2 regions of the Sphaerimonospora cavernae genome follow, and region 2 is predicted to be linked to the other one. Evidence: riboswitches for the same ligand, from Rfam matches in the RefSeq annotation. Region 2 holds a riboswitch; the other holds the start of a gene.
The links. A riboswitch is a leader RNA that binds a small molecule or an ion and turns the genes downstream of it on or off. The one in region 2 is predicted to bind S-adenosylmethionine.
Positions count from the first base shown of each region.

Region 1: linked by a shared signal. The riboswitch ahead of ACFHYQ_RS16070 (DUF3293 domain-containing protein) and the one ahead of ACFHYQ_RS15310 (hypothetical protein) in region 2 are both predicted to bind S-adenosylmethionine.

Region 1 is NZ_JBHMQT010000034.1:10,661-15,004, reverse strand. Features, by position in the region: gene ACFHYQ_RS16090 (restriction endonuclease) at 1-158, shown strand, start outside; gene ACFHYQ_RS16085 (hypothetical protein) at 431-652, shown strand; gene ACFHYQ_RS16080 (hypothetical protein) at 803-1,684, opposite strand; gene ACFHYQ_RS16075 (DUF3293 domain-containing protein) at 1,992-2,441, opposite strand; SAM riboswitch class IV at 2,486-2,603, opposite strand; SAM riboswitch class IV at 2,685-2,793, shown strand; gene ACFHYQ_RS16070 (DUF3293 domain-containing protein) at 2,841-3,779, shown strand.
Region 2 is NZ_JBHMQT010000033.1:67,850-72,193, forward strand. Features, by position in the region: gene ACFHYQ_RS15300 (MFS transporter) at 1-374, opposite strand, end outside; gene ACFHYQ_RS15305 (SRPBCC family protein) at 602-1,051, shown strand; gene ACFHYQ_RS15310 (hypothetical protein) at 1,331-1,945, opposite strand; SAM riboswitch class IV at 1,994-2,112, opposite strand; gene ACFHYQ_RS15315 (barstar family protein) at 2,199-3,047, opposite strand; gene ACFHYQ_RS15320 (haloalkane dehalogenase) at 3,313-4,218, opposite strand.

The sequences.
Region 1 (4,344 bases), on a different contig from region 2:
TCACCAGCCCCGCCAGACAGTCCGCGGCGAGCACGGACCTGATCTTGATCGACCGTGCTCAACTCGCCGCATGGCTGGCGGGCTCCTCCGTCCTCGCCTTACCCTCCCGCGTACGCCACGGTTTTCAGTCCTCACCCCGTCCTGGTGGTATCACCTAGCCCAGAGTGACCTCACCCTCGGCGGAACATTCGACCAGTACTCCTCAACCGCCGCCCCTGAATGGCGCGCGAACAGCGGACGACGTACGCCGAGGGAGCGTGGCCTGGGGTTCCAGGTTCTCGGCTCGTTCACCAACATCTTCACAACCCCATCAATCACAATGCGCACATGGTCGATTCCACACAGTAATATTACGTTACCCTGAGAGCTACTCCAGCTCTGCGCCCCTGCGCGAACCCTCGTCCGCCCCCATGGAAGATGTTGAGGCCCCGTGAACCACCCCTGGATCATCTACCTGCGCGCCTGCCTGTCCGTTCGGGTCTACCGCGCCCAGACGGCGCCGACACGTGGAGCCTCAGCCGTGGAATGGGTGATCATCACGGCCATCATCGCCGGGGTCGCACTGGGCCTGGCCACCCTGATCAAAAGCGTGGTGGAACAGAAGCAGGGCGACATCCAAGCCAACCTCAGCGGCGGCAGCGCCGGGGCGTGATCTGCCCCCGGCACCGACCGCCGCTGTCGGCGTCCCCTCTGCGGGGTGAGCCCGTCAGCGCCCTCCCGGCCACACGGGTGGCCAGCAGACGCCCCACTGGATGTGGTTGTTCGCGTCGACCTTCCCCTGACACAGTTTGAAGACCTTGACCTACCCCAACAGAGAGCTGTCGGTCGCGCAACCCCCCCTGCGGCGCCCGCACCTCGAACGGTTTCCGTGCGTCGATCGGGTTGTCGTTGTGCCAGACGGCCTTCGGTCCAGGTAGTAGCTCTCGTAGAGGTCGAAGTCGTCCACGGGTGCTCCCGCGGCCCTGGCCTGCCCGTACGTGCGGGCCTGCTCGACAGCGAGGATGTACGCCTCACGCTGCTCCATCTCGGCCTGCTCCTCGATGAAGAGCACCCCGCCGAGCTCGTGGATGACCAGCGTGCCGTGCGGTTCGCCCTCCGGCCTGAGCGGGTCTTCCCGCCGGCAGCCGAGGATCTCGCCGACCAGAGCACTGTCGACGAAATCGAAGGCCGACAGATGCCTGCCGTACATCCGGACCGCCTCGTGGAACAGCGCCAGGGACTCCTCCGGGCGGTCGTGCAGGGAACGGGACGCCCAGCAGGCGAGCCGGATGCGCTCCTCCGCGAACGGCGCGTCGGTGAACTCCTCGTCGCTCAGGCCGTCCTGCAGCGGCCGGATCCGCGCCAGCGCATCCGTGGCGAGCTCGCGCACCTCCTCCCACCGCTCGTGACCGGCCGCCAGTTCGGCCGCCCGGAACAGCACCTCGATGGCGCTCTCCTCGTCCGTCCCCGTAAGACCCCGGAGGGAGCGCACGGCCGCCCGCGCGGCCTCCGCCGACCGTTCACCCTCGCCGAGCGTGCCGTACAGGTGGGCCAGGGTGAGGTACGCCTTTGGGAGACGAGGGTCTCCCGGGTCGCGGGCGGCCAGGAGCTCCACGGCCCTGGCCAGCGCGGACGCACGGCCGACCGGATTGTCGGAGGTGCTCGCGGAGGTGCTCAGAAGGACCTCGGGATCCTGCCCCACCATCCCCTCCGGCCCGAGCCGGAAGCCCGTCTGCAGCAGGACGAGCGTCTCGTGCGCGACGCTGCGCGTGTATAGGCGGGCAGGCGCCGGTGAACTCGGCTCCGGGACCGCCGTACGTACGGGCCTCGATGTGTACGCGGTGCTCCGGGTCCGCCATCAGCACGCGATAGAAGGCGACGCCGCACCCGTCTCGCAGGACCTCGTCGTACCGGAGGGCGGTCGCACGGGAACACCGTGCGGCCGCATCCCGCAGTTCCTCCCAGGAGGCGTCCAAAACTTCCATTAAGCACCTTTCCGAGGAAAACGCGGGTCAGGCCGCGACCGAGTGCGTACGAGCGACCCAGCCGAACGTTGCCGTACGGATGTCCCGGCACGACAGCAGGCGCCAGGCACCGGGGGTCCAGGTGAAAACGGCGTCCTGGCCGTAGCGGCGGCCGAGCGCGCGGGCCGCACGGTCGTCCAGACCGGCGACGGCCACGCTGTCCTCGATATGCCCCGCGACGAAATCCCCTCCGGCGGCGGGCCACCACCGCAGGCCGAGGGCATCGATCTCGGCGACCAGCGCCGCCTGGGCGTGGGCGTTGACGTCCCGGGGAACCGTACGGCCGCCTGGGTTGAACGCGGTGATCACATGGACCGTTGCGGCCGGCGGCAGGACGCCGGCGCACGTCCCCGGCGCGGCCGGGGTCAGTTCCACAACGGCGGCATCCAGCTGGAAGCGGACGACCGCCGTGCAGTAGAGGTCCCAGGACGAGGTCATGAGGGTCCTTGATGTTCCGGGACCCCCTTACCCGAGGGCAGGGAGATCCGCACTTGCCCCTGCCAGGCCGACAGCGGCCAGGTCTTCCCTGGAGGGCACCTTGCGCGGTGAGGCGAGGTTGCCAGCCGACTCTGATCCAGGGGCGTGGTCGGCTTCGTGACCCGGGCCAGATGCTGGCACAGCCGGCCGGTTTCTGTCCAGGTATTGACCATAAACGGCTTACGTCGCTAATGTCCGGCCCTGGGTCATGAGTTCCAGCGTCAAGCCCCGGCTCGCTGGACGGCATCCCGCCCGCTGCGGGTGCCCCGGGTGACGACCCGCTTCGCGCGAGGCGCGCGGAGAACGGCGGATCACCGGGGCCGGTCAGGCTACCGGGGTCCCAGGCCCCGGAGGTGCGTCATGCCCGTCCCGAACGACTCCTACGCCCTGCGCCGCACCCACTGCCCCGGCTGCGGCGTCTTCTACAACGCCATGAATCTGGGGCCGCGCGAGCCTGTCATCGAAGCGTTCCCCGGCGTGTACTACGCCCAGTGCCCGCACTGCAAGGTCCGGTGGCACGTGCACCGGCCCGGCGCCTCCGAGCGCGACCTGGCCGATCTGTTCGTCGCCGAACGCCCGGCCGAGCAGCCCGACATCACCGCCGCCTGGACCGGCGCCGTGCTCCGCCTCACGCTGGACGACCACATCCTGCGAGTAGGCCCCGCGGTCGGCAGGCCGGACACCGACGAGATTCCGCATCCCCTGGACGAGGTCGCCCACGTGCTGACGGGCTGGAACCCGGGCGGCCTGCCGGGACGCCTGACCCACAATCTGGACGCGCACAAGCGACTGCTCGACGACCTGCGTGAGCGCGGCCTGCACCTGCAGACCGACGCCGCATGCCACCATCCCGAGTTCGCCTGGGCCGAGCAGTCGGTGGTCGTGGTGGGAGCCGAGGAGAGCCTCGTCCTGGAGATCGCCCGCGGCTTCGGCCAGCCGGCCGTCCTGCGCTGGACGGCGGGGTTGCTGACCCCGATCGGCACCCACACCCGGGAACCCCTCGCCGACGGCGACCCGGTCGTCGTCACCCGGCTGCCGCAGCGGCCCTGCGTGATGACCGGCGAGGCCCGGGACGAGGTCTGCCGTAACCCGGGAGGGCCGTGGATCAGCAGGTCGAGGGCTGTCGGCACGGACTGGAACGACCGGCGCACCTGCCTCTACACGGCTCTCGGCTGCGACACCTGCCAGGGCGCCCGCGCCGGCGGAATCGCCGGCGCGGCCGCCCGCGTCGTATCCATCCGGCCCAGCGTTCCCAGCCGGTACGGCCTCGCACGCCGGACGACCGTCACTGGACCGTAACAAAAAGGCTGTGGACTTGATTCACAGAAGCCACATAAAGTGTGATCCCTACCTCTTACACCTCAGGTGGGGCAAACTGTAAGGATCTGCTGGGCGTGAACGACGGGGCCGGTGACCTGTGCAGGACGGTGGTGGTAACGCCGTTGACAGGCCGGTGGGGCCGAGCAGAAACATGCCGCCCACCACCTGGGGCAGAGACCCGATCATGTAGGCCAGGGCGGACAGGCCGGGTGACGCCGTCCGCACGGTCGGCTCCCCAGCCCCCCGGCGGACTCGGCGGTCCCGAGGGTCCAGATACAGCTCGGGGTAGCGCCCCCAGTCCGTGGCGATCTCAACGGCCGCTGGCGCTAAGCGCTGGGAACAGGGCGTTGACCCGACAGAACGCACATGCCGTCTCGGCACCAGAACCGCCTTTGGCTGCAGCCGCAGTACCTGGCGAGACATCACCTGTATCAGAAGTGGAACGAGCCGTATTCTGATCGGCAGCGTGTTGTGGTACAGGGAAAGGAGTCGGTGGGCGGATTGGCCAGCTCAGCATGCACTAACACACCTCACCCAAGTCGTG
Region 2 (4,344 bases):
GGCGGGACGTCGTCGGCCGCCGCGTACCGGGTCTGCAGGTTCACCGCCTGCGCGACGCCGAAGAAGGCCAGCGCGGCCAGCAGGACGACGATGTTGGAGATCATAGCGGCGGCGATGATCAGAGCGCCGCCGATGGCGGCGAGCGCATAGCCCAGGGTGAGCGACCAGCGCCGCCCGTACCGGGACGCGATCGCGGCCAGCGGCACCGCGGCGACCGCCGCGCCGAGCACGTTCGCGGCCGAGCCCAGCCCCGCCATCGTGGTGCCGCCGACCGCTTCGATGAGCAGCGCACCGACCGCGACCCCGGCGGCGACTCCGACTCCACCGAGCAGGTTGGCGGCAACAAGGACCCCGATTCTGCCTAAACCACCCACTGGGCCACCTTTCGTTTGCCTGTCGCCATCATCCGGCATTCAGGTAGGAGTCCGGCACAGGTTTTCCGGCCGCGGCGACCGGATCAACAGGGCGTAGTAGGCGTCGACCGCAGGCTGACCAGGGTGATCGGGACCGTGGGGAGGCCTCCTCACTTCCGTAGATCGTTTCTTTGTAGGATGCGGGAGACGACGCTCGTCACGCCCAACTGACCCGGGGGTCGACCGTTATGCGATTCGAGACCGGCATCGACATCGACGCGTCTCCGGAGCGGATCTGGCGGGTCATGACGGACGTGGCCAGGTGGCCCGAGTTCCTGCCCACGGTGACCGAGCTCGAGTTTCTCGGCAACGGTCAAGGGGACGGTCCACTGGGCCTCGGCAGCCGTGTCCGGATCAAACAACCGGGGCTTCCCGTGATGGTCTGGCAGGTGACCGAGTTCACGGAGGGCGACTCCTTCGCCTGGCAGGCGACCAGCGGAGGCGTGACCACGGTCGCGGGGCACCCGATCACACCTCGACCGGGCGGCGGATCGCTCCTCCTCACGATCGACCAGTCCGGCCTGCCGGCGCCGCTGGTGGGCCTGCTCACCGGCGGGCGGACCCGCCGGTACATCCGCACGGAGGCCAAGAGCATGAAACTCCGCTGCGAACTCGACCGCGACTCCGGCTCGCGATAGTCCGGCCGATGACATGGGTGAATCTTCGGGGGGCATGAGAGGCGTCTGGCTCGCGGCCGCACTCGCCGGGCTCGCCGCCTGCGGGACGGCGTCCGCGGCGTCCGCTCCCCCGACGCGTTACCAGGCCGACGGATTCGTGCTCGCCGACGCGCGACACGGCCCACAGCTCTGCGCCGGCGTCGCCTTCTCCATGCCGCCCCAGTGCGCCGGGCCCGACATCGTCGGGTGGGACTGGAACACGGTCGAGCACGACGCCCAGGGTGGCGTGCGCTGGGGCGACTACCACGTGGTCGGCACCTGGGACGGCGAACGGCTCACGCTCACCGAGCCGCCTCGCCCCGCGAAACGCCCCGATGCCCCACCTGATCGGTCTGGCTTCACCCCGTCACCGTGCCCGGAGCCCATCGGGGGGTGGCGCCCGGTGGACCCGGCGAAGGCCGCGCCGGCGGCAGCGACACAGTTCCACACGGTCATGGTCTTCACGGCCCGGTTCGCCGCCCCTACGGCGGTGCTGACGAGGGGGAATCCCTCCGCCCTGCCGGGGGCGCTGATCATGACCTTGCCGGACGCCTGCGCGGCCACCCCCGCCGCTCGCAGTGCCGTTCCGATATCCCGGACGGGTGTCAGGCGGCGGAGCCGCACCGCCTCGTCCTGCTGTCCGGCGGCCCGCATCCATGCCGCCAGGCAGGTCCGGACCAGCCAGTCCTGCGCGAGGCGGACGCGGTCCCCGTCCCTGCCGTCATCGGCCGTTCCCGCGAGGTGGGGAAGCACCGGGCGGAGTCGCAGGCAAAGCTCGTCGGGGAAGGCGGCGTCGATCACCTGCACGGCTGAACTCAGGACCGGCGAGATGTCGTGGACCGCGGCGTCGCGGAAGAAGTCGCGTTCGTAGGTCATGAAGGTCCTCTGGCTGTCAGGGGACCCCCTTACCGGGAGAGGCAGGGAGATCCGCGCTTGCCACTGCCGATGCCGGCAGCGGCCAGGTCTTCCCTGGAGGGCACCTTGCGCGGTGAGGCGAGGTTGCCAGCCGACGATCGTCCAGGGGCGCGATCGGCTTCGTGACCCAGCACCGATCCTGGCACGCCCACCGTCTCCTCGTCCACCTCAAACTCTCCGTGTATTTGATTCACTCTCACTACCGACAAAACGTTCATCGCAGTTCAACCTCGGCCCCGCGGTCGGTGAAGATGCCGAGCAGGTCTTGCAAGGTGATCGCCGGGCCCCAGGATCGCTGGTCGTAGGCCGGGCGGTCATAGCCCGGCACGAGGTGCCGACGGGCCACGTCGGCGTCGCGCCAGATGAGCCGGAACGGCGGCGCAGCCCCCCACTGACCGCGCAGGCAGTCATCAAGCGCGGAAAGGTTCCAGCCGAAGTAGCCGCCGGGGCCGTTGATGGCCTCACCCAGAGCGCAGTAAAAGCCCTCGATGTCGGTGACGAACCGGCCGTCGAGGTGGTAGGTGCCTCCGGCGGGCCGGTCAGGCTGCCCGTCGGGGTGGTGGCACAGGGCCGCGCCGGACCATTGGTGCCGCAGCGCCCGGTCGTAGCCGGCCCACAGGTTGGGCCGGATCGGTCGGCCTATGTGCCACAGTTCCCAGATCGCGCGGGCACCGCTGGGCAGGGGCTCATAGAGCCCGTCGTCGAGGATGAGGTCGATCAGGCCCGTGCCGAGGCGGGAGGGGCCTGCTCCGGTTACGGTGGCCGACACCATCTTGGCCATGGCCACCGTGCGCCCGCTGCGGTCGACGGCGTGAATCACTGCCCGCAGGTGGCGCCGCCGGGCCGATCGCCGCTCCAGCAGGGCCTGCAGCGGCGGCTCGGGCCGACAGCCGATCAGGGTGAACTGCTCCGGGACCGGGGGCGGCGCGGGCTCGACGAACAAGCCGTCGATCTCGGCGCACAGCGCCAGGGGGACGTCGGAGTCGTCCACGCCGCTGCTGCCGTCATCGATCAGCAACCACCGCAGCGGCACATCCTGCCCCCAGGTCCATGCCTGATCCATCCGGCCTCCGGTTCGAGATGATGCCGTCACCCGGCCGCGACTCTACTGCCGTTCACTGAGTATCAGTGTTTCTCAGTGTTTCTCAGTGATTTCGCCCGTTTCCTGGCGAAGGTCCCCGCCTCCCAATCTCGGGTCTGACTACGTGGTCGTCACACCCCGTCGCCCAGGACAAGAGAACGTTGGGGGCGATAGCAGTCAGGGCCGCACCGCACCGGTCTTCCTGTCTCTGGCGATCTCGAACTCGGCCGGTTGGTGACGTACGGCCCTACTGCTGGGACCATGCGCGGACGAAGGCCGCGACGACCTCGCCCAGCTCGTGTCCGGCGTCCTCCTGCAGGAAATGACCGGCGTTCGCGATGACGGGGTGATCGAGGCCGGCCGCGCCGGGGATCGTCTTCTTCAGGATCGGCGCCATGCCACCGGTGATCGGGTCCCGGTCGGAGAATGCCACCAGGAATGGCAGGTCGAGCGTGGCGAGGACCGCCCAGGCGGCCCGGTTGGCCGGCGCGGCGGGATCATCGGGCGTGGTGGGCACCAGGTTCGGCATCGCCCGCGGCCCGGCCTTGTACTCCTCGGCCGGGAACGGCGCGTCATAAGCGCGCAGGACGGTGTCCGGCAGCGTGGTGACGCACCCGGACCGAACGAGCCGGGCGACGTCGAGCACGGGCGCGTTCCGTACGGTCTCCCGGAACCGGTGCCACACCTGCGGCATCGGGATGTCACCGGTCGGCAACCCCGTGTTGGCCGCGACGACCCGGGCGAAGCGGTCCGGATGCTCGGCGACGAGCCGCAGCCCGATCAGGCCACCCCAGTCCTGCCCCACCAGTGTCACGTCCCGCAGGCCGAGCGCGTCGAAGGCGAGCGACCTGACCCACTCCACGTGCCGGGCGTAGGTGTGATCCTCCACCCTCGACGGCTTGTCCGACCGGCCGAAACCGATCAGATCCGGGGCGATGGCCCGGCAGCCCGCCTCGGCGAGCACCGCCATGACGTGGCGGTAGAGGAACGACCAGCTCGGCTCGCCGTGCAGGAGCAGCACGACGGGTCCGTCGGCCGGGCCGGCCTCGACGTACGCCATCCGCACGTCACCGGCCACCTCGGCATAGCGGGGTTCATAGGGGAAGCCGGGCAGATCGGTGAAGCGCTCCTCGGGAGTACGTAGGACGTCCATGGGCCCACCTTCCGGAACGTGCGCGCCGGCGGCCACGCGTTCCGATCCTAGATTCACCCACCGCGGAGCTCCACGCCATCGCTGCCCCGCGGAGTCGGCGAGTGTGATGTAGCAAGATCACCGGGT